2 regions of the Sutcliffiella horikoshii genome follow, and region 2 is predicted to be linked to the other one. Evidence: riboswitches for the same ligand, from Rfam matches in the RefSeq annotation. Region 2 holds a riboswitch; the other holds the start of a gene.

Region 1 (15,302 bases), 470 kb from region 2:
TTTATTGTTGTGAAATATTTGAAACAAGTTTATCAGTGTTTGGAGGGGAGCACAAGTAATAGGGGGGGATGATACACTTTGTAGATTGTCTATTTGACCGAACTATTTGTGATCGCTGCTGTTTTGTCTAATAGAAGCAGTTCTATTCGACCGAACAGGGATTAACCGCTGCTGTTTTGTCTAATAGAAGCGGTCTATTCGACCGAACGGGGATTAACCACTGCTGTTTTGTCTAATAGAAGCGGTCTATTCGACCGAACGGGGATTAACCACTGCTGTTTTGTCTAATAGAAGCGGTCTATTCGACCGAACAAGGATTAGCCGCTGCTGTTTTGTCTAATAGAAGCGGTCTATTCGACCGAACAACGTGTGGTTGCTGTTATCTTGTCTATTAGAAACAAAAAAACACCATGCCATCATTTTCATCAACACTCTTCATAAAAGTGTTCATAAAAATGCACATAGTGTTTATTAGGTAAAATGGCGTCCCAGGAGGGATTCGAACCCCCGACACACGCCTTAGAAGGGCGTTGCTCTATCCAGCTGAGCTACTGGGACATTATTGTTCAATATGTATTGCTTGCTACTTTTGATAAGAAATATTTACTAATTATCATCAGCGACAAGATTTATTATATGAGATATAGAATTTAAAGTCAACACTTTTTAAAAACTTTTCTCAAATAATTTTAACTCACTTGTCTCTTCTATAAAAGAGAGGGGTAATCCCTCTCTCCTATCACTTCTCAAATGTATGGGAAGAAAGTTTTTCTCCCTTTTCATTATAGTAGTGTACAAAATAACAGGCATCTTTTGCATCTAGTATAGCATACGTTTTATTCCGTGTCATACGTGGAAGTTCAATGCTGCCGGGGTTGATGAAGAGGATCCCGTCCAAATATTCCACACCTGCAATATGTGAATGGCCGAAACACGCGATATTCGCATTTTCCTCTTCAGCAGCGTATTTTATTGGCAGTAAAGAAGATTTCACCTGATAAAGGTGACCGTGTGTAGCAAAAAGTCGATGGTTGCCAATTTCCTTGGTTAATTGTTGAGGATAATCATCGTCAAAATCGCAGTTTCCTCTTACTCCATAAAAGCCTTTCATTTCTTCACTTGATGAAGGAAGTTCAGAATCCCCGCAATGGATGAATAAATCCACTTCCCCTTGATGACGGGCTTTTATTTGCCGCAGTACCTCTGCTTGTCCGTGATTGTCACTAACAATTAAAACTTTCATGCTTCCACTCCTAGTTTTTGCGGGAGAGCATCTCCCACTGATTGGTTAACTGACTGATGGCATTTCCTCTGTGACTGATTTCACTTTTTTCCTCTTTGGATAGCTGGGCCATCGTTCTCTGCTTCTCTTTTACATAAAAAATAGGGTCATAGCCGAAGCCATTCTCTCCTATTGGCTCTTGAGAGATGATTCCTTCACATGTCCCGCGAACGGTAAACTTTTCTCCTTCAGGATCCACTACTGCAAGGACACATACAAACCGTGCCGTACGTTTTTCATCCGAAACGTCTTTTAATCCATCAAGTACCTTTTGAATATTTTTTCTATCATCCTTTTCCATACCCGCATATCGTGCAGAGTACACACCAGGTTCACCATTTAATGCATCTACCTCCAGGCCAGAATCATCTGCAAGCACGATCTTCCCAAGGTGTGCCGCCACTGCTTCAGCCTTCAACAAAGCATTTTCTTCAAAAGTGGTGCCTGTTTCCTCCACGTCAGGTATTTCAGGAAAGTCAGCAAGAGATTTCACATGGAATCCTTTTGGTTCCAAAATTACTTTAAAATCTTTTACCTTTCCCGGGTTATTCGTCGCAATAATTATTTCCGTCATCTTAATATTCTCCTTTTCTACTAGCGATGATACCCTCAGCCAATGTTCCCAACGCTTTCTTTTGTTCCTCTACCAAATGTAAAATACCTTCTTCAGCCAGGTCCAACATTTCATTAAGCTGTTTTCTTGTAAAAGTTGCCTCTTCGCCAGTACCCTGCAATTCCACCAGATCCAACGACCCGGTCATGATGACGTTCATATCCACTTGGGCAGTGGAATCTTCTATGTAGTTTAAATCTAGCAATGGTTGACCATCTTCCATCACGCCAACGGATGTTGCTGCTAAAAAGTCCGTAACAGGGAGACTTGTTATCTTCTTTGCTTCGACGAGTTTTTGAAAAGCGAGGACCATCGCCACAAAGGCTCCGGTGATGGAAGCGGTTCTCGTTCCCCCGTCCGCCTGAATGACATCACAGTCTATCCATATTGTTTTTTCGCCTATTTTATCTAGCTCTACAACCGAACGGAGAGCACGGCCGATCAGCCGCTGAATTTCCATTGTCCTCCCGGTTACCTTGCCCTTGGTGGACTCTCGTATCGTTCTTTTTTCGGTTGCCCGCGGAAGCATGGAATACTCTGCTGTGATCCACCCTTTTCCCCCACCGCGCATAAATGGCGGCACTCTGTCTTCTATGGTGGCGGAACAGATTACTTTCGTGTTTCCAACACAAATCAAAACAGATCCTTCAGGATGAGTGATGTAGTCTGTAATAATTTCAATTTTCCTTAATTGATTAAGCTCTCTACCATCTGTTCTTGACATACTTACAAGCTCCTTTTATCTCCAATAAAAATAAAGAAGAGGCAGCATAGCACCTCTTCTAATCATTCTTCCCTTAGTATAACAAATTTCAGACGTTAAAACCTGCCTGTGTTTACTTTTTCAGGGCGTGCGACAGGCTCAGAAATGTTTGTTCCATCCGTTGCCATCAAATCGCCTTCCCCATCAACCGTAATCGCAATGCTTTCAACCCCTGTTTGTTCGGTTAATGTCAGAACCAGTGAATCAACAATGGATTTCGATACAATTCTTCCTTCTAAGCCAAGGATAGCCTCATTGAAATTCAATACCAGATTTCCATCGGCCAGGACCGGTTCATCCAGGAGTGCCACTTCATTTGACAAATCATTGGTTAAACCTGAAGTATGGGATGGACCATTGATCAGCGCATCTACAATCGCGGAAAACTTATCTTTCCCTTCCAAGTTTAAACGTGTGGTAACAGGAACATAGTAAGGGTCTCCGTTACTGCTTTCTGCCATAAAGTACAACGTTACAGCACGAGAACTCATTAGATCCACCGCTTCAGCAGTATTAAAATTGATTCCATTCGCTCTGCTCACACCATCACCAATCGGCGTTTGATTGACCGGCATCACTGTTTGCTCATGGCCGTTCACCATGATTTGCACTTTCTCCACATTTTCAAACTGTGTCAGTGTCCAAGTGATGGCTTGTAGAATTCTTTCTTCATCTGCTTTATCATAATTAGTGAATTCTTTGGAAAAGTCGGCTACGATCGTTCCGTCCTCTTTAAGGTTAACGTCCACTGCCGTTCCAGCCGGTAAGACAGCTCTAAACCCGTTCGGAAGCAACTCATCAACCGGACCTCCGGCAACTAAGTATTCTAATGCCTGTTTCGCCACTTCATCTGTTCTTGGAAGCTCCAACGTCTGCGAAACAACGTATCCATTGCTATCAATTAAGTATAATTCTCTTTGCACTTTTTCTGAAACTGCAGCCTCTTCTCCATCTGTTTCTTCTCCTGCGGTTTCATTCTCACTCTCTGCACCAGTTTCACTTGCGGCATCATCTACATATGAAACATCTTGCGGAATATCCTCTTCTTTTCCTGCCTGCTCGTCACCTCCAAATAATCCACATCCAGATAATAATACAGAAGAAGCAAGCACGGCAGCAGCAGTCAATTTCACTTTTTTATGAGACATAGGTTTCCCTCCTAAGACGGTTTGTACTACTATGTATACGAGCTATTCCAAAAAATAGACCGAGCTTTGGAAAAAGTTTTGTCCCATAAAAATGAACGAAAAAAAACAGGCCGGAAAGCTTCCGTCCTGTTTTCATCGTTCTTTATATCCCAATCGGATCCAACACAATCGTCTTTACATTCTCGACAGGCTGTTCAAAAAGCTTGCTTGCTATCTTTTCAAAAAGCTCTTTTGAACCGGTTGTGTAAAATTGATGGTCTTCTGTACGCTGTTTTTTATTTAACAGTTTTTTGAAGTTGAGGATGGTACTTACTTCTCGAGCCGTTTCATCCCCAGAACTGATCAGTTGAATGCCTTCCCCCATTACGGCCTGGATGGTAGTCGTTAAAAGCGGATAATGCGTGCAGCCAAGAATTAGTGTATCTATTTTCGATCCTTTAAAAAGGTGAAGGGTATCTTCCACTATTTCTTTCGCACGCTCTCCTTCAAATTCGCCGCTTTCCACTAATGGTACGAAGTTTGGACATGCCAAGCTTTCTACCTTTACTTCATTGTTAATGGATTTCAAGGCATTGGCATATGCACCACTGTTTATCGTCCCTACAGTTCCGATGACACCCACCTGATAATTGGATGTAACCTTCAAGGCCGTTCTGGCCCCAGGGTCCACCACTCCTATTACCGGTATGTCCAACTGCTCCCGTATCTCTTCCAATACAACAGCCGTTGCTGTGTTACAGGCGATAACAAGCATTTTTATATCATGAGTCAATAAATATCTTGTCATCTCCCATGTATATAGACGAACTTCATCAACAGGCCGTGGTCCATAAGGGCAACGCGCTGTATCTCCTAAGTAAATAATGCGCTCTTTCGGCAACTGACGCATAATTTCCTTCGCAACGGTCAACCCGCCAACGCCAGAATCAATAACTCCAATTGGTCTTTGCAACTAAATCCCTCATTCTTTCATTTCTAGATGTAATCGTGCTAAACACTTTTCTAACATGAAAATTTCATCTTTGGAATAGTTCTTTAGTATGTTTTGCAAATAGTCCTGACGTTTTTTCACCACTTCCGCAATGATACGCTCTCCTTCTTCTAAAAGGTGGATGCGAACCACACGGCGGTCGTTAGGATCCTTCACACGTTGAACCAGTTCATTCTTTTCCATACGGTCCACAAGGTCTGTGGTCGTACTGCAAGCTAAATACATCTTTGTGGACAATTCACCGATTGTCATATCTCCACCTTCAAGAAGCCATTGCAACGCAACAAACTGCGGAGGAGTAATGGTGTAATTGCTTAAAATTTCGCGACCCTTTTGTTTTACTAAAGTCGCTATGTATCTTAACGATTTCTCAATATCTGCTACTAACTGCGGATCCTGCAATACTGCTTCATTCTGATTCGTCATTCTCGACCCTCTTTCTTCCCTTTTTCTTTTTATCTGAACATAGATGTCATGTAGTCTGTGTCTAGTATGTTTATTTTCTTATGTTTTCATATAAAATGCAAGATGTAAAGGCTTATAAACATATTTGCCCACATAGAAATACTTGGGTTTATTCAAAGGTAAATAACCGACTACCACTCATAACTGTTTTGTCAGAAGATAGTCGGCAGTTTAAGTTAAAGCTCTAATTCTCCCATGCGAAGAAGCTCGACAACTGCTTGGGAACGCCCCTTTACTCCCAGCTTTTGCATAGCATTTGAAATGTGGTTCCGAACTGTCTTTTCACTGATAAACAACTCACCAGCAATCTCTTTGGTCGTCTTATCCTGAACTAACAGCTCAAATACTTCTCTTTCTCTTTTGGTAAGCAATGGCTTTGGTTGAAACTCTTTCTCCTTCAATAATTGTAACCCTCCTTGCCTTAGCCAGAGCTGAACTAGCGGATGGGTGTATATTTAGTCATGGTATAATATGTTAGAAGGAGGGCGGGAGTTACATGTATTTAGACGTATTTTATATTATTTTTTCAATGTTTCTCGGGAAAGAAAGAGATTTCGTTGTTCTTCACTCCAAGCTTCCCCTTTTCCAGTGTGCTTGTTGAGTTGTACCATACGTCCTCTTCCGACAAAACACGGCTCTCCATTCCCCTTTCTACCTAGGTAATGCAGATCAACGGAAGATGTTCCTACTTGATGTGCTTTCACGCATACATTAAGTTCTTCTCCAAAATAAACCTGCTGAAGGAAATCGCATTGCAGGTCCGCAACGACTGGAATGGTGTTGCTTCCCTGTTGTGTCCAGTCTTGCATAAAGCCAAGGCTTTTGAAGAATTCGATTCTGGCTTCTTCAAAATAAACGAATGGGACTGTGTTATTTAAATGACCGAACATGTCAGTTTCGGAAAATCTCACTCTCACGTCGTGACTGAATGAGAACTCATTCATCCATTGTTGCAAATCTTCTATATAAGCTGGTTTTTTCATAACCTAGTCCTCCCTAATTGAGTATATTTATATGTTGGTTATAACTCCCTGTTTCCTTTCGTTCCAGGTGTTCGCTTATCCAGAGGACGGTGCTTGAGCCTCCTCGGCTTCGCCTGCGGGGTCTCAAGCTACCGTTATCCCCCGCAGGAGTCTCACACCTTGCACTTCAGTCAACAGGGGGAACTGCATTAGTAATTATAGAAATTGAATGGAACAACCTAGTTGATTGTAGTGGAAGGCGCGCAGACTTCCGCGGGAGGAAGGGACAGGGGAGACCCCGCAGGCTTGCCGAGGAGGCTCCCGGACCGCCCGCAGAAAAGCGAAGCGCCTGGAACGGAAATCAACGGTGGTTTAAATCATTCTGAATTTTCTAACATGCGCTTTTGTAAAAAAACGCCCCTTTTAGGTAAGAGGCGTTCTGTTGGTTGTTTATTAGCCTTGGTCGGAACCAAAGAAGTTTCTGAACATCTGAACTGTCGTGTCGCGGTTAAGTGCTGCGATAGATGTTGTAAGAGGGATACCTTTCGGGCAAGACTGCACACAGTTCTGTGAGTTACCGCAGTTTGCAAGGCCTCCGTCTCCCATGATTGCTTCAAGACGTTCGGATTTGTTCATTTCCCCAGTTGGATGCGCGTTGAATAGACGCACTTGGGAAAGTGGTGCAGGACCGATGAACTCGGACTTGCTGTTTACGTTAGGGCAAGCTTCCAGGCAAACACCACATGTCATACATTTGGAAAGCTCATACGCCCATTGTCGTTTTTTCTCAGGCATACGTGGACCAGGTCCAAGATCGTATGTGCCATCGATTGGAATCCATGCTTTTACCTTTTTCAAGGAATCGAACATGCGGCTTCTATCGACTTGAAGGTCACGAACGACAGGGAATGTGCTCATTGGTTCAAGAACGATCGGTTGCTCCAATTGGTCGACAAGCGCCGTACAGGATTGACGCGGCTTGCCATTGATGACCATTGAACATGCACCACACACTTCCTCCAAACAGTTCATATCCCAGTTTACAGGAGTTGTCTCTTTTCCATCTTTATTGACAGGGTTACGACGAACTTCCATTAGTGCAGAGATTACGTTCATGTTCGGGCGGTATGCCAATTCAAAAGTTTCATAGTAAGGGGTTCCCTCGGGACCATCTTGACGCTTCACTTTAAACGTTACAGTTTTAGTTTGTTCAGCCATCATTCTTTACCCCCTTTTTTCTTAGAGTAGTCACGCTTACGCGGCGGAATCAAGCTTACGTCTACATCTTCGTAATGGAACTCTGGTGCAGATTTAGGGCCTGTGAATTTCGCCATTGTAGTTTTTAGGAATTCCTCGTCATTACGCTCTGGGAAGTCCGGTTTATAGTGCGCTCCACGGCTCTCATTACGGTTGTATGCACCGATTGTGATAACACGGGCTAACTGAAGCATATGTTGCAGCTGACGCGTGAACGCCGCACCTTGGTTGCTCCATTTTGCCGTATCGTGGATGTTGATATTATCATAACGCTCAAGAAGCTCTTGGATTTTCTCATCCGTTTGCTTCAGCTTGTCGTTGTAACGAACAACTGTTACGTTGTCTGTCATCCACTCTCCAAGCTCTTTATGAAGCACATAGGCATTCTCTGTACCGTTCATTGTCATGATCTTGTTCCACTTTGCTTCTTCTTCTTTTACATAGCGATCGAAAAGAGACGTTCCAAGAGAATCTGTGGATTTTTCTAATCCATTCATGTATTCTACCGCTTTTGGACCAGCTACCATACCACCGTAGATTGCAGATAGTAAGGAGTTCGCTCCAAGTCGGTTTGCACCATGCTGGGAATAATCACACTCACCTGCAGCAAATAGTCCAGGGATGTTTGTCATTTGGTCATAATCGACCCAGATTCCGCCCATGGAATAGTGAACAGCAGGGAAGATTTTCATTGGTACTTTACGCGGATCATCACCCATGAATTTTTCATAGATTTCAATGATACCACCAAGTTTGACATCCAATTCTTTCGGATCTTTATGAGAAAGATCCAGGTATACCATGTTTTCACCGTTGACACCAAGCTTCTGGTTAACACACACATCAAAGATTTCACGTGTTGCGATGTCACGTGGTACAAGGTTACCGTAAGCTGGGTATTTTTCCTCAAGGAAGTACCAAGGCTTACCGTCTTTATATGTCCAAACACGTCCGCCCTCTCCACGAGCTGACTCACTCATTAGACGAAGCTTGTCATCTCCAGGAATTGCTGTCGGGTGAATCTGAATGAACTCACCGTTCGCATAATAAGCACCTTGCTGATACACGATCGATGCTGCAGAACCTGTGTTGATAACAGAGTTTGTTGATTTTCCGAAGATGATACCAGGTCCACCAGTTGCCATGATTACAGCATCTGCAGGGAATGATACGATCTCCATGCTTGTAAGGTTTTGTGCGACAACTCCGCGGCAAACGCCATCTTCATCGATAACAGAACCTAAGAATTCCCAGCCTTCATATTTTGTTACAAGACCGGATACTTCGTGACGGCGAACTTGCTCGTCTAGTGCGTATAACAACTGCTGACCTGTTGTTGCTCCAGCAAATGCTGTACGGTGATGCTGTGTTCCACCAAAGCGACGGAAGTCTAGTAATCCCTCAGGAGTACGGTTGAACATAACTCCCATACGGTCCAATAGATGGATGATTCCTGGTGCCGCTTCACACATAGCTTTTACAGGAGGCTGATTCGCTAGGAAATCTCCCCCGTATACGGAATCGTCAAAGTGTTCCCATGGAGAATCCCCTTCTCCTTTAGTGTTTACTGCCCCGTTAATTCCACCCTGGGCACAAACTGAGTGAGAACGTTTAACTGGTACTAATGAAAATAGATCAACTGGTACACCGGCTTCAGCGACTTTGATGGTTGCCATCAATCCCGCAAGTCCACCGCCGACCACGATAACTTTTTTACTCATATGTAACTCACTCCTTAATAGTTGCTGTTTAGACGAATGCTAGAATTGCACGTACCCCTACGAAAGATAATGCAAAGAAAATCCCGATTGTTACGTAGGTTGCAATAAGTTGAGAACGAGGAGTTACTGTAATTCCCCAGCTTACACAGAAAGACCAAAGTCCATTTGCAAAGTGGAAGATTGTTGCAATTACCCCAACAATGTAGAACCAGAACATGAACGGACTGGACAGGATGTCTGCCATCATGTTGTAGTTAACGTCCGCACCTAGTGCAGCTGCGATTCTCGTTTCCCATACATGCCATACGATAAAAATTAATGTAACGATTCCTGTAAAGCGTTGAAGCATAAACATCCAGTTACGAACAAATCCATACTTGCTTACATTGTTTTTTGCTGTAAAAGCAATATATAAGCCATAGATAGCGTGGAATAGGATTGGAAGAAAGATTACAAAAATTTCTAGTGCATAACGGAACGGCAAGCTTTCCATAAAATGTGCCGCTTTGTTGAATGATTCTGGCCCTTTTGTCGCAAAGTGGTTGATAACCAAATGCTGAACCAAGAAAAGACCAACAGGAATGACTCCTAGTAACGAGTGGAGCCTACGAAGTAAAAATTCACGTTCAGTTGCCATCACTTAACCCCCTTTTTCAAGTAAGAAAATAGATTAGATGTTTTGTAAGTTCTGCTTTTCACTATCTATTATAGTAAAAAATCATTGAACTCTCCATCTCGTTTTTTAAACTTTCAATATAATGAAAGCCTTTACAGATTTATCGACAAATATGTGACATATTTATTTTACTCCCCTATATGTGTAGCGTCAAGAAAACGCGACCAAAAATTGCACTTTTAAAAATACTTTTACCATCGGATAATTATCAGAAAAATATAAAAATATATTAATAGAATAAAATACTCCATACGTTTCATTTATTAACCCGGTTGGATGGTATATAATGAACATAGAGAAAGAGGGGAACTAAATGACTGAATCGAACAACCAACAACAAGTGATGGACACACAAATTCAAGTCCCTATCTTCGGGTACGAACTGATCCGCGATATGCTTTTACCTGACCTATTGGGGAAAGATCATACCCAGGTCATCTATTGGGCAGGAAAGCAGCTCGCACGCAAGTTTACCATTGATACTCAAGAGGGAATCGGCGAGTTTTTTAAAGAAGCAGGCTGGGGAGAACTTGAATTATTGGAACAGAACAAGCATGAAGTTAAGTACGTGATCCGCGGGGAAATGGTGACGCGCCGCCTTGACTTGAATAAAGACGCGACATTCCAACTTGAAGCAGGATTTCTTGCTGAACAGACTCAACGTCTTAAAGGCAAAACTGCGGAAGCGATTGAGGAACAGAAAAAGAAAAAAGAGATACTGATAACAGTGCAGTGGGATAAATAATGATGTTGCTGCCTCAAGGGTGGTTGGCCTGAACTTAATCGGTGGGTTCACACTGCCTTACGGGTGGCAATTTGATAGAACATGTCGTTCCTTGTCGAACGGCATGTATTTTTTATTTACGGACAGTATTTGGGCGAGTTTGGCTCGTATTTGCATGAGTTTGGCTCGTATTTCTTTTTTATGGACAGTATTTTGCTCCGTTTGGCTCGTATTTTTATTTTACGGACCGTAATTAACCCGCCGCACTCCCTATTTCCATAAAAAAGCACCCTCTCCACCAGGAAAAGGGCACTCCACAATCAAAAACTACTATTCTTTTAGCTTAAAACTCTCTCAACAGACTCTTCTCCGAGCTTGAATGCCACATGAAGTGCCTCCACTGCACGAACCATCTCTGCTACATCAACCACAGTAGAAACTTTGATTTCTGATGTGCTGACCATTTTGACATGGATGCCTTCAGTGGCAAGGACCTGGAACATTTCCGCCGCAACCCCTGGATTTGAAACCATACCGGATCCAACGATGGAAACCTTCGCTAAACCGCTCTCCTGCTCGATTCCCGTGAATCCTAAACGGCCTTGATGCTGCTCTAACACTTCAATCGTTTCTTTTACGTCTACTGTTTTAACAGAGAACGAAATGTTTGTTGTATCTTTATCCATGCTCGTTTGAATGATGATATCCACATTCAAACTGTGCTGAGCTAATGTCGTGAAGATGGTGGATAAGGTATGTAGTTCATTTGGCAAGCCACATACGGTAATGCGGGTGATTTGGTCTTCGAATGCTATTCCTCTGACAACTAGATTTTTTTCCATGGATACTTCCTCCTCAATAATCGTTCCTTCTTCCTCTTCCATACTGGATCGCACAACCAGCTGTACGCCATAATTTTTTGCAAATTCAACCGCACGTGGGTGAAGCACACCTGCCCCTAAGTTTGCCAGTTCCAGCATTTCATCGTACGCAATTGCAGCAAGCTTTCTTGCACCTTTTACATAACGAGGGTCTGTCGTGAATACTCCCGTCACATCTGTATAAATATCACACTTCTCCGCTTGTAAAGCAGCCGCTAATGCAACCGCAGTTGTATCGGAACCGCCTCTGCCCAGTGTGGTAATCTCGTTATTAGCAGTAATTCCTTGGAAGCCCGCAACAATGACAATCTTACCTGCATCCAAATAACTTTTTAATAGATCTGTCTCAATATGCGTAATTCTAGCGTTTCCGTGTACAGGCTCTGTTCGAATTCCTGCCTGCCAGCCTGTCAATGATACTGCTTCATGGCCTCTAACTTGCAATGCCATTGCCAATAAGGAGATGGTAATTTGTTCACCTGTTGTCAAAAGCATATCCATGTCGCGCTTGCTTGGATGGGGGTTGATTGCATTTGCTAAAGTTAACAGTTCGTCTGTTGTTTTGCCCATTGCCGATACGACGACAACCACTTTGTTTCCGTTTTCCACTTCATTGATGACTCGACTTGCAACGTGCTGAATTCGTTCAACCGAGCCCACTGATGTTCCTCCGAATTTCTGTACAACAATCGTTGACATGTGCACCATTCCCTTTTCATTGATTAGTCTCATCATAATGTTAGATAGTTCTCAGTACGCATTTAGCCATGGCAGCTTTTTTTGGATATAAAAAAACAGCAATGAGCTAATGTCTCATTGCTGTGATTGGTAAAATAAAGAATCCGTTCACGCGGTGAGATAGCTCTCCAGGCAGCACAAAGACAACCTGACAGTCCTACATTTCTTAAACGCAGAACCAGTAAAAAAAAGAAAAAGAGACTTTTTTTTACTTCGGCGATCCTCCCCTTTCCGTAATCATCTCGGAAGCTCTTTCTTCTCCGATTACATACTTTTGAAGTTCGCACCTCTATCATCACTTCATCGATTTGAAGTGGCACATTATGAAATTAATAGTGATTATATCAGACAATAAGATTCCTTACAACACCTATTCACGAAGTTTTTTAAAAATTTCTTCAGCTATCGGCTTCGGTATTTTGGCAACTTGTATTTCTTCGACAGTAGCTTCTTTCATCTTTGCAACAGAACCGAAGTGTTTCATAAGGGCCTTTTTCCTGGTTGCCCCAACCCCTGTGATTTCATCAAGTATGGATTGGAACACGCTTTTGCTTCTAATTTGACGATGGAAAGTAATCGCAAATCTGTGGACTTCATCTTGAATTCGTTGCAGAAGATAGAACTCTTGACTCGTTCTCTCAAGCGGAACGATCATGGCATCTTCGCCGGCAAGAAGGTTACTCGTTCTATGTTTATCATCTTTGGCAAGGCCGACAATCGGAACAAATAAATCCAATTCATTTTCAAGGACGTCCCTTACAGCACTCATATGGCCTTTGGCACCATCGATCACGATCAGGTCCGGGAGCGGTAATGATTCTTTCAAAACACGTGTGTACCTTCTTCTGACTACTTCCCTCATGGATTCATAGTCATCAGGTCCTTGGACGCTTTTGGTTTTATATTTACGGTATTCTCGTTTCTCGGGTTTTCCATCGATGAATACAACCATGGCAGAAACAGGATCCGTTCCTTGGATATTCGAGTTATCAAATGCTTCTATGCGGTGTGGAGTCATGATGCCCAGTATTTCCCCAAGGTTCTCCACAGCTTTTATCGTTCGGCTTTCATCACGTTCAATCAAGGAGAACTTTTCACCGAGGGCAACTTTTGCATTTTTGTTTGCCAGATCAACAAGCTGCTTTTTTTTCCCACGTTGCGGCTGTAGCACATTGGTTTGTAATAGTTCTTGTGCTAGCGGCAGGTCAATTTGACTAGGAAGCATCACTTCTTTTGGGACAAAATGATTTTGCTTGGAATAGAACTGCCCAAGGAATGTCAGGAAATCCTCTCCCGGTTCATTGTAAATCGGGAATAGTGATACATCTCGTTCAATCAATTTCCCCTGACGGATGAAAAAGACCTGCACACACATCCAGCCCTTGTCAAAAGCAAATCCGAAAACATCCCTGTCGACAAAGTCGTTCATCTCCATTTTCTGCTTTTCCATTGTCGCTTCAATGTTGATGATTTGGTCCCGGAATTCCTGTGCACGTTCAAATTCCAGGTTCTCTGAGGCTTTCATCATTTTATCCGTTAGCTCGTTTTTGACTTCTTTATAACCTCCGTTAAGAAACCGGACAATTCCATCAACCATTTGTTTGTTCGTTTCCTCAGATACATGTTCCACACATGGAGCAAGGCATTGACCCATGTGATAGTAAAGGCAAACCCTGTCTGGCAGCGTCATGCATTTTCTAAGTGGGTAGATACGATCGAGCAGCTTTTTCGTTTCATTTGCCGCTTGAACATTTGGGTATGGTCCAAAGTATTTCCCTTTATCCTTTTGCACTTTACGAGTGATTAATAAACGCGGGTGCTTTTCCGCTGTAATTTTTATAAAAGGATAACGTTTGTCATCTTTCAGCATGACATTATATTTAGGGTTGTGTTTTTTTATAAGATTCAGTTCCAGTATTAACGCTTCGATATTGGAGGAAGTCACGATATATTCAAAGTCCACAATTTCATTTACAAGTCGGAGCGTTTTCCCGTCATGACTCCCTGTAAAATAAGAGCGGACACGATTTTTGAGCACCTTCGCCTTTCCGACATAGATGATGGTTCCTTGACGATCCTTCATCAGGTAACATCCCGGTTGGTCAGGCAGTATGGCAAGTTTTTCTTTTAATGATTCATTCAACGTTTTCTCCTCCCAACCAAAGATTTTTTCATATGTAACTATTATACCTTGTTTCGTACGTATGTTCCATTTGGAAGTATTAGGTTAGTCGGAGAGGATGATGGGACAGGGGCGGGGACTCTGGCGATGACGATTTTATTGATATATCCCGATATTTCTTGATAAAACCCTAAGTTTTCTTGATATAATTCATTTTTTCTTGATATAATCGCAAATTTATTGATATATCCTAAATTTTCTCGATATATCCCAAATTTTTCTCGATATCCGCCGACTCGGCATCCTGATTCTGTCACTTTACACGCAAAAAGCCCGGTCACAGGACCGGGCTTTCTCCAAAACGCATTAAGCGTGCTTGTTTAATAGTTCAGCCAAAGCTTCTTTCGGTTGGAAACCTACTGCTTTGTCTACTACTTCACCATTTTTGATAACAAGTAAAGTTGGGATGCTCATAACGCCGAACTTGCCAGCAGTTTCTTGGTTCTCATCCACATCAACTTTAACGATTTTCACTTTGTCGCCCATGTCTTGATCTAGTTCTTCAAGAACTGGAGCGATCATTTTACAAGGTCCGCACCATGGCGCCCAGAAATCTGCAAGAACTAGGCCTTCGCCAGTTTCTTGTGTGAAGTTTTGGTCAGTTGCATTTGTAATTGCCATAATAAATTCCTCCTAAGCCTTTTATCTCACAGTTAACAATATATGCTGTTAATGTGTTCTCTGACAGATGGAAAATCTTTCAGAGTTTTACTATAGCTAAAGTATAGCATTTAGCGCATAGTGTTGCTAATTATTTGCTTCGTTATAGGTTTACCCGTTTTCGATCATTTTATTTCATACTAAGATTCCCCGACACGCCGCTGGTGATTTCCGCACTGGGCTTAGCTTTCCTAGGGGCGCTGCTGGAGCCTCCTCGCTTCGCTGCGGGGTCTCAACAT
Region 2 (15,302 bases):
AAAATTCAATCGATGTTCGTTTTCAAATTGATAATAACTATAGGAATGAACAACCTTCTTTTGAGTTGCCATACTATAATCACCGATCATATAAACATCTTTTATTGTTCCAGTTGATTCTGCTGCTTTAATAAATTCTGCTATGTTTAACTTCTTACCTGCTAATATTGCATCTTGTTCCGTATTAATTTCAATTGTTTCTTCTGGATCCCAATAATCATCGTGAAAATCTACATGTAATAGCCTTGCGCCAGGTAAAATTTCTCCATTCAACCTACTAATTTCCCAAGCAGAAAACGCCCAATTATGATCACGCATAAGGTATATTTTTCGTTTTGGATATTTTATTTTCCATGTATTTGGCATATCTTTCACTTTTATCATATGATCCCTACTTTATGATTTACTTAGAAAACTTCCCTAAAGCTCTACCTGTAACTTTACCAGCTGCGCCACTTGAGATTATTTTTCCAACCTTTAAAAATCCTCTTGTTTTATTAATCGGCATTCTCTTTATCCCCTTTCTGGTACAAATCCCATTTTTGGTAGTCTCTCAAAGATCCTCCGGCAGTTTGCCATTTACCTGCATACTCATGTTCCCCTACAACGTAGTAGTTTTCTCTACCTTCTTCCTTCTTTAAGACTCCAACAAGGCCATTTTCAGGATTTCTGATTGTATCACCAACTTCAATTTTGTTTCTCATACACTATCACTCTCTTTGACTTCGACTCTATCATCGAACTTCACCCAAATTCGTTCAATTGGTCGATTTAGCTCACTAGCTATGGAATAAGCCACTTCAAAACTAGGGAGACTCCTTTCGGTTACCAAGGCGCTTAAGGCTGTCGTGCTTAACCCTATCTTCTTAGCAAACTTAATTTGTGTAAAGGTAGGATTCTTCATTTTCTCCTCAGCAAACATAACTCTCAAATTACATGTAAATCCTTTTATCGGCATCGTAACACCTCCACATATCCCATTCAACATACACAAAAGCAATTCCTTTTATAAAATTGACGTTCATAAATAAAAAATATAATTCTAAGAGTAATAATATAAGTCCACTTACATAGAGTTTATTAAAGGCATCCACAGGACGCCAAATTGACGCAAGGAGGGAATAAGTAAATGAAGATGACTAAAGAGTTGGCAGAAGTCTTATTGAAGCGTACAGACGTATTCCTGACGTCTGAAGGGCACACATTACTTTTAGAAATGGTGGAGGAGGTGACGTCTGACAATGGTGTACCGTCCAACAGTAAGGTATCATGATGTCTTTCGGAAGTACGTGGATGACCTAAACAAGATGACGTCCCTAGATCGCAATCAGATTATAAGAGCTGCATTATTCACGGCTGCCTTTTCTCCACTATTTCACCAGCTGATGAAACCCTATTTCTATGATCAAGAGGAGGGGGTTGACGTCACTCTTCCACAGCCTAAATGGTCCTTGAGGGAGGCAAAGTATTGGTTGGAGCAGAATGCGGAAATATACGGCCAGAATGCAGTAAAAGACGTCCCTACTCCCGACTTACAGCCGCAAGGGGAGGGGAGGAGAATTGAGGTGAAGAATGAAGGTGGAATCAACCTATCCCTCCCCGGTTTTTAAACCGTAATTCTGTAACTCAATAATTCTGTAATTGGGATAACAAGTATAAATGAATTGGAGAGGGGAGTGGGGGATGAGCACGCTCAACCCTATGTTTGAGAAATTCAAGCCGGTAAAAGTAGATATGAAGCCTCAAAGACGTCAACAACGTTCAGACAAAAAGCTTCAGGTAATAGTCCCTGTGACGTCTAGCCAAAAATTAGAGATTGCCAGATTAAGTTTTTCAAAAGGTCATAGTGGAGAGTTTCATTCGTTTCTAGCAGACGTCTATAAACTGTCTGTAGAAAGAGATTTCATCAGGCATGCAAAAGATAAGAAATATATTGAAACAGGAATCTATGTGTCTACCAGAGTGCACAGGAACGTCTATGAGAAGTTAATCGAATTGAAGGTAGAATGGGGTCTTCGTAGCGTCAAACAGGCAGCACACAGGATTCTGATGAATGAACTGCAATTATAGGAGGGGATGTTTTGGGAGCGTTTATATACAGCAAGTATAATCTGATTGAAAAGGAAAAGGCTGCGCTTGAAGAAAGAAACATCTTTCAAATCATGATCAACTCATTGAGTGAGAAGAGATACAAGTTTGAGATCCGTGTACCAAATGATATGTATTTGCGGGCCCAGGTGCTATGTGATGACATTGACCAGTTGTGCGATTCAGAAAAGGTCTTTCCACAACGTGATTTGGTTGAACATATATTCCTGGACTTCCTGGATGAAGTACGGAAGAACGATTCAAATGTGGGGGCGATTTACAACCGAGTTACTGTCCGTACACAGGAGTTGCCATTAGTTAAGGATCAACCGATTATACCAACTAGAAGCACGACCCTTGTTTCCACAAGAATAGATAAGGAAGATGCTCTGAGGGCAGAGGTGCTACTGGAAGACTTATCATATTTCTTTCCTAAACATGAGCTTACGGTGGAAAAGTTAATCGAGATTGTTTACCTTGATTTCCTGTTGGAGTACATGAAAGGCAGGAGAAAGAATGTGATCGCGGATATCTTGGAGTATGTAAGCTAAGTTATTTCGTGTGTACAAAATGTAGACGGCATATTGATTTGAGGTAATGAATAAAAATAATAAGTGGTACCACGGTTTCGTGATACCACTTTTGATACCGTTAATTCTTTAAAATTATAAAAACACTAAATTTTCATGTTGCGTAAAACAAAGAAAACCTTGATATTATGCACTTCTTGAAATTATATTCGTTTTAATATAGTCGAGATGGAAGGTTCTATTGGGTAACATTTAGTTATAAAAAAACCTTGGCGTGCTTGCATGCCAAGGTTTTTATTTATGGAAAGCAATTTTATCATTTAAGCTACTAGAACCTTTCCCCTTCACCCGCTTCAATGTCGCCACAATAAGAAAGCTGACAATCACGAGCAATAGCCAGGAACTCACCTTTCCCAAATGTACAAGGCTCCATGCCTCTGTTTGATTTGGATATTCCCATGCGCCGAAAAATGTTGCGATGTTTTCCGCGATCCAAATAAAAAATCCGATTAGGACAAAGGAAAGGGCGATAGGCATACGGTAACTCTTTTCACCAACTTCATAACGGACCCAAGACTTCCAAAACAGAATAATGACTAAAGCAGATAACCACCAACGAATATCGATCCAATAATGATGAGAGAAAAAGTTCAAATAAATGGCTGCTGCAAGTGATACCACAGCCCAAAAAGGTGGCCAGTCAATGAGCTCGACATTCAACCTTCTCCAAGCCTGACAAAGATAACTCGCGACACTTGCATACATAAATCCGCTGTATAATGGCACTCCAAAAATTTTGGAATAGCCTTCCTCTGGATAGGCCCAAGATCCCATGTGCACCTTAAAGATCTCAAGTGCCAGCCCGATAAGGTGGAACAAGGTAATAACTTTTAATTCATCGCGGGTTTCAAGTCCAAACCGTAACATCCACCATTGCATCAGAATGCAGATAACCAGAAGCCAATCATAACGAGGTAAGAAGGGGAGAGGAATCACTTGAGTTATGGCTAGGGATGCAAAAATAACGACAGGAAACACGCAGGAGAGAGCCTGTTGCCAGCCGAATCGAACGAGTTGCTTGATTGCGCCAACTATGTACCATTCTCTCTTTTTTATCTCTGAGCTAAGATCCATGCTCCTAGCCATTTTGGGTTTCCTCCTCATCATTTTGATATTCGATAATATCTCCAGGCCGACAATCCAACGCCATGCAGATAGCCTTTGCTTTACCATTTTTCAAAATTGATAGTTTTGCCATCGTTATCCCTACCCTCTCTACTGTTACACTCATTTTTGGTTTTGCCAACATTACATCCACATTAATAAAAATCTTCATGTGCTCCCCTCAGACCTTTAAAACATTTTTTGATTTTGTATTAATGGCATTACGGTAGCCAGAAGATATATAAAGCAAGGAGCGGGATCCAGATAAGTAAAACTGCTAGCTTGAAAATCCTGTTTCATGGAGCACAAGAGCACCTCACTTACGATGTTTTTATTGAATATAACATAAAATTTATTGATAAACAATAAAATTTTAGGGTATGAGAACTTTGGTTGGGCATTTATTCATTCTACCCGTACCAATAAATTGAGAGTCTACATATATAATTCCTTCAAGGAAACACTAATAGGAAGTAGTGGAATATCCTAAAAATGGTGAAAGGAAGCATGATATGAGCTCTCTATTAGGCTCCTTAAAGGATAAATTAAGTGATAGTGATGATTTTTTTGTAATAGAAGAGGAATTCAATCAGACCAAGTTTGAGATTATTGGTGTACGGAGTCTAGTTGATTTAGCCAAATCATTGGAACTAATTGAAAAACATGTGACGACAGCGACCCTCATGCATAAAGGAGTGCTAGACTACTTAATCAGTAATGGAAAGAAAATAAGCAAGGAACATGAAATAATCACTGCTGTCTTAGAAGGTGAATTGATACTAGTCTTCGAAGATTGTGAAAATTTCGTGGTAAGTTTAGAACCGATAAGAGTGTCATTAAGCAGACCGGTGGAACAGCCTACGAATGGCAGTGTATTGCAAGGTCCATTAAACTCTTTCAATGAAGAAAGGTTAGTGAATATTGGGATACTCAGAAAAAGATTGGTATCTGATCAGCTGCGAGTGAAAGATTTTTTGATAGGGAAAAGACAGAAGAAAAATGTATCAATCAGCTACGATGCCAAAAGTGTAAATAAAAAGCTTTTACAAAAAACAATAGAACTGTTAGAGAACGGCTCAGAGATAGAATTACAATCGATACAGGACTTAATGAAAGTACTGAAACTATCCCCATGGAGTGCAGTGGGTAGAATTCATGCTACAGAAATACCCCAACAAGCTGCTAGTTGTTTGGTGAAAGGGAAAGTGGTTGTTTTTATCGATGGTTTTCCGTTTGCTTATATACTGCCGAGCACTTTTTGGGATATTTTTATTTTAGAAAATGATAAAAACTTTCCTATGCCAATTACCGTTTCCATTCGAGTATTAAGATTAATCGGAGTGATGATTGCGTTAATTGCTCCTGGATTATATGTTGCGCTGGTTGCTGTCAACCCGGAGGTCTTACGGATTGAATTGGCCTTATCGATTGCACAAAGCCGAAATGGTGTTCCATATCCTGCTTTAGTGGAAATCATCCTGATGCTGGTGATTTTGGAGTTAATTGTAGAAGCAAGTATCCGGTTGCCCCAAAGTATCGGACCAACCATTACCATGGTAGGGGGGATTATCCTTGGCCAAGCAGCTGTTGAGGCTAAATTGGTCAGCAATCTTCTCATTATAGTGTTGGCGGCAACAACCATTGCCAACGCAACCGTCATTGGCTACCAGAATTTGATCACCATTCGGATGTTGAAGTATACCATTTTGATTTTAGCGTCTATATTCGGTGTTCTAGGCATCATGGCAGGAGTGTTTTTGATTTGTGGATATTTTGCCAGTATAAATACGCTTGGCGTCCCGTATTTAAATATGGATTTTTCAAAGGGTGATATAAATAGTGGATAAAAGCTGGCAGGTAGTTTTCATATATTTGTTGACTCATCTTGGTCTCATTTTCTTTCTTTACCCAGCCAATATTATCGGTAGCTCTGATGAGTCCCACTGGATACCTGTTTTGATAGGCGTGCTGCTTCATATTTGTATTGTCTATTTGTATTTGAAAGGTTTGGCCTTTTTTCCTGGTAAGGATATCATTGAAATTTATACACAAGGAGGACAGTTATTAAAAGTACTCTTCCTTCTTCCGATTTTTGCGTATTTTATGATGGCGATGATTATTTCCGTCCGTGCATATTCAGAAATCATCACCATAGTGTTTTTATCGAATACTCCGCTCTGGGCCATTATGCTTTTATTATTGGTTATCACTTGTTATATGGCCATCAAGGGGGTAGAAGCCATCTTTAGGACTGGGGTAGTGATTGCCTATCTTTTTTTGCCGCTCATTATCTTTGTCATGGTTTTTTCTTTTCAAAATGTGGATTGGAACTACCTCTACCCTGTTTGGAATTCTGACTTTTCCTTCTTGAAGAAACAGGATTTCTTGAATAGCTTTTTTGCTATAGGTGGAGGGTTTTTGTTTCTTGGTTTTGTACAACCATATTTTTCTTACAAGAAAAAGAATGTTTTTTTGGGAATTGCTTTGGTTGTTCCATGTTTCTTTCTTTCAGTCTATGTCCCAATCCTTACTTATGGTCAGGCTACTGCATCTACTTTTTTCTTTCCTTTTGTGATGACATTGGATGCAATCAACATCACATGGCTGATGTTTGATCGGGTCACTATATTTTTCTTATTGAGTTTAATAACCTTCATCATGCTGTTCCTTTCATTAGTAATGTGGAAGGCAGTAAGAATCGCCCACTCGTTTATTCCCATTGTAAAACCATCTTATTTGGCTCTTGTTTTTACTTTGAGCATCTTTCTAATTTGTCTCTTGATTCCTAACTGGAGTGATGTAGAAGAACTCTTTAGCTGGAATACCTTTTTTCGATTTTACGTCCTGATTACCGTACCATTATCATTATTGTGCATGGGGATGCTCTCAAAGGGAGGAAAGAAGCATGGTGCTTAAAAAGCTTGGACTTTGTATAATGTTTGTGTTTGTTCTAATCCTAGCAGGATGTTGGGATAATAAAGATATTAATCATAGAACGATGCCAGTGGTTCTTGGGATTACTAAGAACCAAGAAGAATATAAGCTATTCTTGCAAGTACCTCAGGCAGCAAGGGGACAAGTACGAACAACTATCGTGAGAGAGACGGGTAGCACGATTAACCAAATTATTGATAAGATGAGCGCAAATTTGGAGAGCAACGTAGATCTTTTACATGCCAAAGTCATCATTGTCGACAGAAGTTTGGCTGAGGAAGGAATGAAGGATTTAATATCTGGTTTCATGAGGTCAAGGGATGTTCCTTCCAAAGCGTTAATGGTCATTAGCCAGAATGATATAGAGGATTTATTTACCGCACTGGAAAACCAGGAGCATTCTGAAGAAACGGTGTTGTTGGATTTCTTTGAAAAAAACGCAGGCTGGAATCCGCAAATTCCGATTACAAGGGTATGGCATGTCTATCATAGCATTCATTCCTATACGAAAGACGTTTCCATTGCCATGATAAGCAAAGGGGAAGAATCTCTATGTGAATTTGTCGGAGGGGCAGTCATCAAAAACGGGAAAATGGTTGATATGATAGACTCCGACGAAACGTTGCTTTACAATGCCTTTAATGATGAAAGCAATCAAGGAAAAATTGAAGTGATGAATGAAGGAAGTGTCATGATTTTAGGAAACAGAATGAATCACGATAGTAAGATAGTAAATGGAAGGCCATACTTTCATTCCGAATTACGGTTGAATGTGATGGTTTTAGAAACTAAGGAAGATGCTTCGAGAGAGGAAATAAGAAAGGCGTTGACAGCATTGCTTCTGGAAAGGTACGATAAGATGTTTTCAAAAATTCAATTAAGTGAAGCTGATATCCTCGGAATTGGACAGTATTTTCGAAAAGAGTTATCTAGAGAGAAATTAAAAAACTGGCGTTCAAAATATTATCCAAAGCTCGTATTTACACAAGATATCAAAATTAATATCCAAAACGAAGGGAATTTAAGAATGCCAGCCGACGAGGGTTCCTAAGATATATATAAATGCCTGCAAATCCATACTTCCCTTGCAGGCATTTATTTTTCCCATAGGGAGTAATTTACTCTACTAAATCGTTATTGTTGGTATCCACGACTTTCGTTTTTTCCAAATAATCATTTATTTTCAAACTCGAATATATGAATCCTGCAGCAATTAATGCACCAAATATCCAGCCATTTACCTTCATAAAGAATAGTATTCTATCATACCCGTCCACCCCATAAACACCGATAAGATAATACTTTAATCCTGCACCCACAAGACCTCTTAGTGCAAATACAGCAGTAATAAAATAAAAGGTAGGCAGAATGGTTTTGTGTCGATAAAGCTTTAAGCTTTCTTCTCGCTTATGACCCTGTAAATAGGCAATATCAGCTCCAAAATAAAGTGCTAAAGGTTTTTTAATAAGGATGGTGCCGAGAATCAATAGGCCAAATCCTGCAGACACATATACCGAGTTTTGAAGCATGGTAAAGGCATCACCTGAGAGGATATCAACGAGCGTGCTCACAAACAAAGAAACCATAATAAACATCCCTGTCACATTAAACTGCCTCTCAACAGCGAAACGAACGATTGTGTAGACAAAGCCCGGCGCAGTGGAAAGCAATATCGCATAGTAGTCTCCAAGCGGTTCCTGTCCAAATTTCCAGATCAGATAAGGTAAAGCCAAATAGAAAAGTAAGTCAAAAACAACAATCTTGTTTTTCATAGCGCCTCCGAAAGTATCAATGATACATTAATCATACCAATTACTCCCATATTCTGCACTATAAACATGAGAAATTACCTCCAGTTATGATAAAATGTAAAAAATGAGGTGAAGCGGATGATTTATGTTGGTGTGACAGGCTGGGGAGATCATGATTCGTTATATACTGCAGGTATTGCACCTAGAGACAAGCTGTTGGAATATGGTGCGCACTTTCCTACAGTAGAGGTGGATGCGTCCTTTTATGCCATCCAACCGAAACAGAACGTGGAAAAATGGGTAACGGATACACCCGAAAATTTTCAGTTCATCGTAAAGGCATATCAAGGAATGACAGGTCATCAGCGTGGTGAAATTCCTTTTGACTCTAAAGAATTGATGTTCACTGCTTTTAAGCAATCTATTGAGCCTTACGAAAAGGCTGGTAAAATGGCAATGGTTCTTTTTCAGTTTCCACCATGGTTTGAATGCAAGAAAGAGAATGTGGATTATTTGAGATGGTGCAAGGAGCAGATGGGGGACATAAAAGTAGCCCTCGAGTTCCGAAACCAGACATGGTTCCAGTCTGCCTATCATGACAGAACTCTCACCTTTATGGAAGAGCAAGGGTGGATCCACAGCATCTGTGATGAACCGCAAGCGGGAACGGGATCCATTCCTACCATCCTGCACCCAACCGATCCTGACAATACTTTAGTGCGGCTTCACGGTCGGAACACCTATGGTTGGACAAAGCCTGCATCAGGGAAGGACTGGAGAGAGGTCCGGTATCTGTATGACTATAACCATGAGGAGTTATTAGAGTGGAAGGAAAACCTAGAAAAATTAACGCCTTTAACTCGTAACATGTATATGTTATTTAACAATAATTCTGGCGGCCATGCAGCTGGAAATGCCAAGAAGATGATTGACCTGTTGGGTGTCGAATATACGGGATTGGCCCCAAGGCAACTAGATTTATTTTAGAGGAGAGAGACAGTGTGCAACAAATTAGAATTTTACATACAAACGATATTCATAGTCACTTTGATGCCTATCCCAAACTTGCGACTTTTTTAAAGGATCAGGCTTCGACACTGCCATCGGCCCTAGTTGACATTGGTGATAATATGGACCGTTTTCATCCTATTACCGAAGCTACGGGCGGAAAGGCAAACACTAGCCTACTAAATATGCTGCGCTATGATTATGCCACTTTCGGAAATAATGAAGGAATAACATTGGACTATCAGGGGTTATCTCAGCTCTATAAAGAGGCGGAATTTCCCGTTTTAGCTGCCAATCTTTTCGAAGAGAATGGCGATTATCCGGATTGGGTAAAACCTTATGATGTGAAAAATATGGGAAATGTTAAAGTTGCATTTATCGGAGTGACTGTTTTCTATCAGCATTTTTATGCTCTTCTCGGCTGGAAAATAGAAGATCCTTATATTATTTTGGAAAAATACCTGCCTGTTTTAAAAGAAGAGGCAGACGTTATTGTGGTCCTTTCCCATCTGGGCATTTCTGATGATGAGGAGATGGCAAGGAGGTTTCCGGATATAGACGTTATCCTTGGCGGACATACCCACCATGTTTTGCCTGAAGGAAGAAGGATCGGAAATACATTAATTTGTGGAGCGGGGAAGTATGGACAATATATCGGCCAAGTAGATCTTGTATATGATGAAGAGGTAAAATCACTCACTCAATCTACTGCAAAACTTCATAAGTTGGAACTCTATAAACCAGATCAGCAATTAACAGAGCGGATAAAAGACATGGAACAAGTAGCGGAGAAGCATTTGAATAAAAAAGTAGGAAGTATCAAAGAAACGTTACCGGTAGAGTGGTTCGCGCCTTCTTTTTTCCCTAATTTCCTTGCAGATAAATTAAGAGAATGGTGTCAGGCAGATATCGGAATGGTCAATGCCGGTGTGTTGCTTGATGGACTTGATGCAGGAGAGGTAACACTTGGAATGCTCCACCGTATTTGTCCCCATCCTATTAATCCATGCAGGGTGACCCTGACTGGCGAGGAGTTAAGGGAAGTGGTCCAGCAGGCTTTGCACCCTGATATGGAAAACTTGAGAGTGAAAGGTCTTGGGTTCCGTGGTGAGGTAATGGGGCGCATGGCATTCAGCGGAGTCAGGTTCGACACAGAGGCGATAAAAGATGGAAGCGTTCAAGTGACAGATATTTATATTGGTGATAAACGATTGTCGTCAAAAGATGATGTAACAGTTGGGACCATTGATATGTTTACTTTTGGAAGAATGTATCCAAGCATCATTCGTGCAAAAGAAAAGAAGTTTTACCTGCCAGAACTGCTTCGTGATGTGTTAGCACATTCATTTTCTGATAATTGACCTATTTTTCACACCCTTTCCATTCACACACCATAAATTGATATGGGAAGGGAGCGTGACAATTATCTATGATTGAAATGACACCAATTACAATCGAAGGCCATACGTTTACTGCGATTACGGTACGATTGCCAAAAACTAATTTCTTGGCGGTGACTAGTGATAAAGGGTATATCATGTGCGGTGCGCTGGATGTCGGCTTACTGAATGCCAAGCTGAAAGACCGGAAAATCATTGCAGGGCGGGCAGTTGGAGTGCGTACCATCGAGCAATTAATAGAGGCCCCTTTGGAATCCATTACGTATGAGGCGGAGAATGTCGGAATTACTGTTGGAATGCCTGGGAAAGAGGCTTTGTTAAAAATGCTATAAAGGGTGAGAGGTGCTAGTTGTTACTTGCAGCCTTTAGCCCCAAATATATAATACCATCGTGCTCAAACGGTGGTATTTTTATGTTGGCAATAAACTTTTCAAAACTTTTTTCTATTTTATCAAGCTTTATCCCGGAATTTTTACTATAATAGGAAATATATAGATTTTGTCGAAATGTGAAGATAGGAGAAGTTATGAGACTATTACCTACAAAATCAATGAAACCGGGAATGGTGTTGGCCAGGTCGATCTACAATGATTCTGGTAGAGTGCTGTTGAGTGAAGGGATCTCTGTTACTTCACGCATGATTACACGTTTGCAACAATTGAATGTAACGTATGTATATATAGAAGATGCACGGACAAGCGGGATGGAAGTGCCGACTATTATTTCGGACAAAACCCGTAAGGAAGCAGTAAAGACAATCACTGATACCTTTAAATCCGTGGAACATGAAAAAGAGTTAAGTAAGTGGTTTGTCATGGACAAGTCTTCCAAAAGCATCAAATCACTTATTCAAAATCTGCTGACAGATATGAAATCCAATGAAGAAGTTTCTGCACTTTTGACCGATGTGTATGTACACGACAATTACGTGTTTACCCATTCGTTAAATGTGACGCTTTATTCCCTCTCCATAGGATTGAAATTAGGGTTGTCCCAAAAAGAATTAGAAACATTAGGGCTTGGTGGAATTCTTCATGATATCGGCAAAATGTTGATTCCCAATGAGATTCTCTTTAAGCCGGGAAAACTTACAAGTGATGAGTTTGCTGAAATGAAGCGACATGCGACCTATGGGTACGATATCCTTCGCAACATGCAGACGATTCCGTTAATGGTTGCACATTGTGCTTTCCAACATCATGAGCGTCTTAATGGCAGCGGCTATCCTCGCGGCATTAAGTCGGATGATATACATCTGTTTGGTAAAATTCTTGCGGTAGCAGACGTTTTTGATGCTGTTACCTCTCATCGGATTTACCGGAGTGCCATGCTTCCACATGAAGGACTTGAAATTTTGTATGCAGGATCTGGTTCTTTGTATGAACCAGAAATTATTGAAGCGTTCCGCAAATCGGTAGCCATTTATCCATACGGTTTAATGGTCACATTGAATGATGGAAGAAAAGGGCTTGTTGTCGGCCAAAATAAAGACCTGACTGAACGCCCAGTCATAAGGGTGGTCGAAGAAGAAGGCGAAGATTTGGAAACGCCTTACGATATTAACTTAAAAGACCATCTGAGTTTAGCGATTGTTGACTGTGATTCTCTTAAAAAAATAGCAGCAGTCAGCTAAAAGGAAAGAGTAGAGAAAAAAGAAATATATTTCCTTTGTCCTATATCAGGATATATGTTATAGTAAAATCATAAAATAATATACTTCCCTTATCATACGATGAGGTAGAGGCTGCATAGCATAAGAGTAAAACTACTGGAGGTTGACACCTAAGATGGTAGAAAGAAAGGATGCTGTGCCGAAGCAATATGAGCGGTCGAACTCATGTTGCTGGGGTTATCTTGAATAAGGATAACACTGCCATTATGACCGGTACGGACGGTTTTTATAATGGAGGGCTACTGATCGGATGGAGGATAACACATTACATAGGTAATGATAGTTATTTTCTATCATTACTTTTTATTTTGTTTTCTTTCAGTGCCTTCCATTGTTGTAAACCCGTTTGTAACCAGTCAAACATATTACAGCTTAATGGGGGTTTTTTGTTATGGAAGGAACAATTTATTCGTTAATTCCTCCAGTGCTTGCGATCTTGATGGTTATTTTGACCAGAAGAGTTTTGCTTTCACTTGGAGTAGGTATTCTGGCAGCAGCTTTAATGTTAGCCGATTTTAATCCGGTTACAATGGTGGTGCTGATCTGGGATATGGTATTAGGTCTTTTTTATTCCGTAGACGATAAAGAGTTGAACTTATGGAATATTTATATCCTTGTTTTCTTAATCATCTTGGGAATTATTACTGCATTCATTTCTATCACTGGTGGCAGCAGGGCTTTTGCTGACTGGGCACAGACAAAAATCAAGACAAGAAGAGGATCAAAGGTTTTAACTGCTATTTTAGGTATCGTTATTTTTATTGATGACTATTTCAACGCATTGGCAGTAGGTCAGATTAGTAGACCGGTAACGGATCGCTACAAAGTATCACGCGCAAAATTAGCGTACTTGATTGATTCCACGTCTGCACCGATTTGTGTCATCTCACCTGTATCAAGTTGGGGTGCAGTTATTATCGGTATTATTGGAACAGATGTAATCGTAAGACAGAATATTAGTGACTTAACAGCAATCAGTGCTTTTATGCAAATCATTCCGATGAACTTATACGTTTTTTCTGCATTGATCATGGTGTTCTTGGTAAGTTATTTTAACTTCAATATTGGGCCGATGAGAAAGCACGAGCAACGTGCTATGGAGACTGGTGAATTATACGATTCTGAAAAAGAAGTGCCTGGAGAGCTTTCAGACGAACTTCCTACTAGCACAAAAGGTACGATTGGCAATCTTATATGGCCGATTGTAGCACTTTTCGTTGGGGTTATTGGAGCGATGCTTTGGACGGGTGCTTCCGCAATTGAAGGAGATATCACGGTCCTAGGTATTTTTGAAAATACAGATCCATCTGCAGCATTATTCTATGGTGGATTGTTTGCTTTAGTAGTTTCTTTCATCTTACTTTTCAGCCAGATTTCCAAAGGTGGAGTATCAAACAGTGTAGTGGGTCGCGGGATTGCAGAAGGAACGAAATCCATGCTTCCTGCCATCTATATTCTATTATTTGCTTGGACCATTGCTGGATTGATTGATGGCTTAGGAACTGGAACATACATTGCCGAACAAGTGGAAAACTCTAATATTAATATTGCTTTCTTGCCAGCAATCATTTTTGTCATTGCCGGTTTTACAGCATTAGCAACAGGAACTTCATGGGGTACTTTCACGCTGTTACTTCCTATTGCAGGTCAAATAGCTGTGGCAACAGATGTATCGATTTTATTACCTGTACTTGCTTCTGTATTGGCTGGGGCAGTATTCGGAGATCATTGTTCACCAATTTCCGATACAACCATCCTTTCCTCCACTGGTGCAGGATGTAACCATATTGACCATGTACTGACTCAGCTGCCTTACGCGCTAATTAGTGCAGGTGTCGCAATTGCAGGATATATTGTTCTAGGTTTAACTGGAAGCACATTACTTGGACTGCTAGTAGTATTAGTGGCATTTGTTATTATCGGTTTTAGTTTTAAAACGTTGAAAACAGCAGAATAATTTCATAATACTTTTCAAATAAAGTAATAAACACCTCCTTTTTATCTACTTTTAACTAAGTGGTAAAAAGAGAGGTGTTTTTCTTTTGAAAAATAAAATGAATAAATATTCATAATATAACTCTTGTGCATCAGTGCATTTAGCCTTTTGAGAAATATTAATAGAATAAAAATACGGTGTTGAGAATTGTCACATGATGTCGATTAATATAGTGTAAAAGTTTGTTTTGACATAGTCATAAAGTCTAGTTATACTATGTATAAATTATATTAAATAATCAGAAAAAATAAAACATTTGGACTCTTTCATCTATTTTTTGGTAAAAAAAGAGTCTAAGTAGGGGGAGAAAGAGAATGGAAAATCGACCGCAATGGGGGACAAGAGCAGGATTTATTTTAGCAGCGGTTGGATCGGCCATCGGGTTAGGAAACATATGGCGTTTTCCAGCAACTGCTTATGAAAATGGAGGAGGAGCATTCTTTGTACCATATTTATTCGCTCTTCTGACAGCAGGTATTCCACTATTGATCCTTGAATTCACTATGGGTCATAAGTACCGCGGATCTGCACCACTTTCTTATGCAAGAATGAACAAAAAGTATGAATGGCTTGGCTGGTGGCAAGTTGGTATTGCATTCGTAATTTCTACTTATTATGCCGTCATCATCGCTTGGGCCATGTCTTACTCCGTGTTCTCCCTGAATCTGAAGTGGGGAGACGACACAGGCGGATTCCTGATTGGAGAATACCTTCAGGTAGCTGCACCAGGTGAGATTGGGGGACTTGTTCCTTCTGTTC

What was found. Region 2 has a riboswitch for lysine ahead of K7887_RS18290 (Na+/H+ antiporter NhaC family protein). Riboswitches for the same ligand answer to the same signal wherever they lie in the genome.
Region 1: it holds a riboswitch for lysine, as region 2 does, so the genes downstream of both, K7887_RS15960 (aspartate kinase) here and K7887_RS18290 (Na+/H+ antiporter NhaC family protein) in region 2, are expected to answer to the same signal.

Annotation. Positions count from the first base shown of each region.
Region 1 is NZ_CP082918.1:3,088,638-3,103,939, forward strand. Features, by position in the region: tRNA gene K7887_RS15895 (tRNA-Arg) at 482-558, opposite strand; gene K7887_RS15900 (metallophosphoesterase) at 740-1,243, opposite strand; gene K7887_RS15905 (XTP/dITP diphosphatase) at 1,254-1,856, opposite strand; gene rph (ribonuclease PH) at 1,858-2,619, opposite strand; gene K7887_RS15915 (GerMN domain-containing protein) at 2,715-3,806, opposite strand; gene racE (glutamate racemase) at 3,949-4,758, opposite strand; gene K7887_RS15925 (MarR family winged helix-turn-helix transcriptional regulator) at 4,768-5,223, opposite strand; gene gerE (spore germination transcription factor GerE) at 5,439-5,663, opposite strand; gene K7887_RS15935 (acyl-CoA thioesterase) at 5,781-6,245, opposite strand; gene sdhB (succinate dehydrogenase iron-sulfur subunit) at 6,678-7,445, opposite strand; gene sdhA (succinate dehydrogenase flavoprotein subunit) at 7,442-9,202, opposite strand; gene K7887_RS15950 (succinate dehydrogenase cytochrome b558 subunit) at 9,231-9,839, opposite strand; gene K7887_RS15955 (YslB family protein) at 10,192-10,623, shown strand; gene K7887_RS15960 (aspartate kinase) at 10,941-12,182, opposite strand; lysine riboswitch at 12,335-12,521, opposite strand; gene uvrC (excinuclease ABC subunit UvrC) at 12,592-14,364, opposite strand; gene trxA (thioredoxin) at 14,710-15,024, opposite strand.
Region 2 is NZ_CP082918.1:3,555,987-3,571,288, reverse strand. Features, by position in the region: gene K7887_RS18375 (UPF0489 family protein) at 1-384, opposite strand, end outside; gene K7887_RS18370 (hypothetical protein) at 498-704, opposite strand; gene K7887_RS18365 (helix-turn-helix transcriptional regulator) at 701-958, opposite strand; gene K7887_RS18360 (hypothetical protein) at 1,130-1,273, shown strand; gene K7887_RS18355 (hypothetical protein) at 1,242-1,610, shown strand; gene K7887_RS18350 (hypothetical protein) at 1,684-2,070, shown strand; gene K7887_RS18345 (hypothetical protein) at 2,082-2,639, shown strand; gene K7887_RS18340 (DUF817 domain-containing protein) at 2,913-3,752, opposite strand; gene K7887_RS18335 (helix-turn-helix domain-containing protein) at 3,757-3,954, opposite strand; gene K7887_RS18330 (spore germination protein) at 4,295-5,629, shown strand; gene K7887_RS18325 (GerAB/ArcD/ProY family transporter) at 5,622-6,698, shown strand; gene K7887_RS18320 (Ger(x)C family spore germination protein) at 6,688-7,767, shown strand; gene K7887_RS18315 (VC0807 family protein) at 7,835-8,488, opposite strand; gene K7887_RS18310 (DUF72 domain-containing protein) at 8,606-9,454, shown strand; gene K7887_RS18305 (bifunctional metallophosphatase/5'-nucleotidase) at 9,469-10,836, shown strand; gene K7887_RS18300 (YunC family protein) at 10,905-11,207, shown strand; gene K7887_RS18295 (HD-GYP domain-containing protein) at 11,402-12,508, shown strand; lysine riboswitch at 12,606-12,797, shown strand; gene K7887_RS18290 (Na+/H+ antiporter NhaC family protein) at 12,939-14,504, shown strand; gene K7887_RS18285 (sodium-dependent transporter) at 14,858-15,302, shown strand, end outside.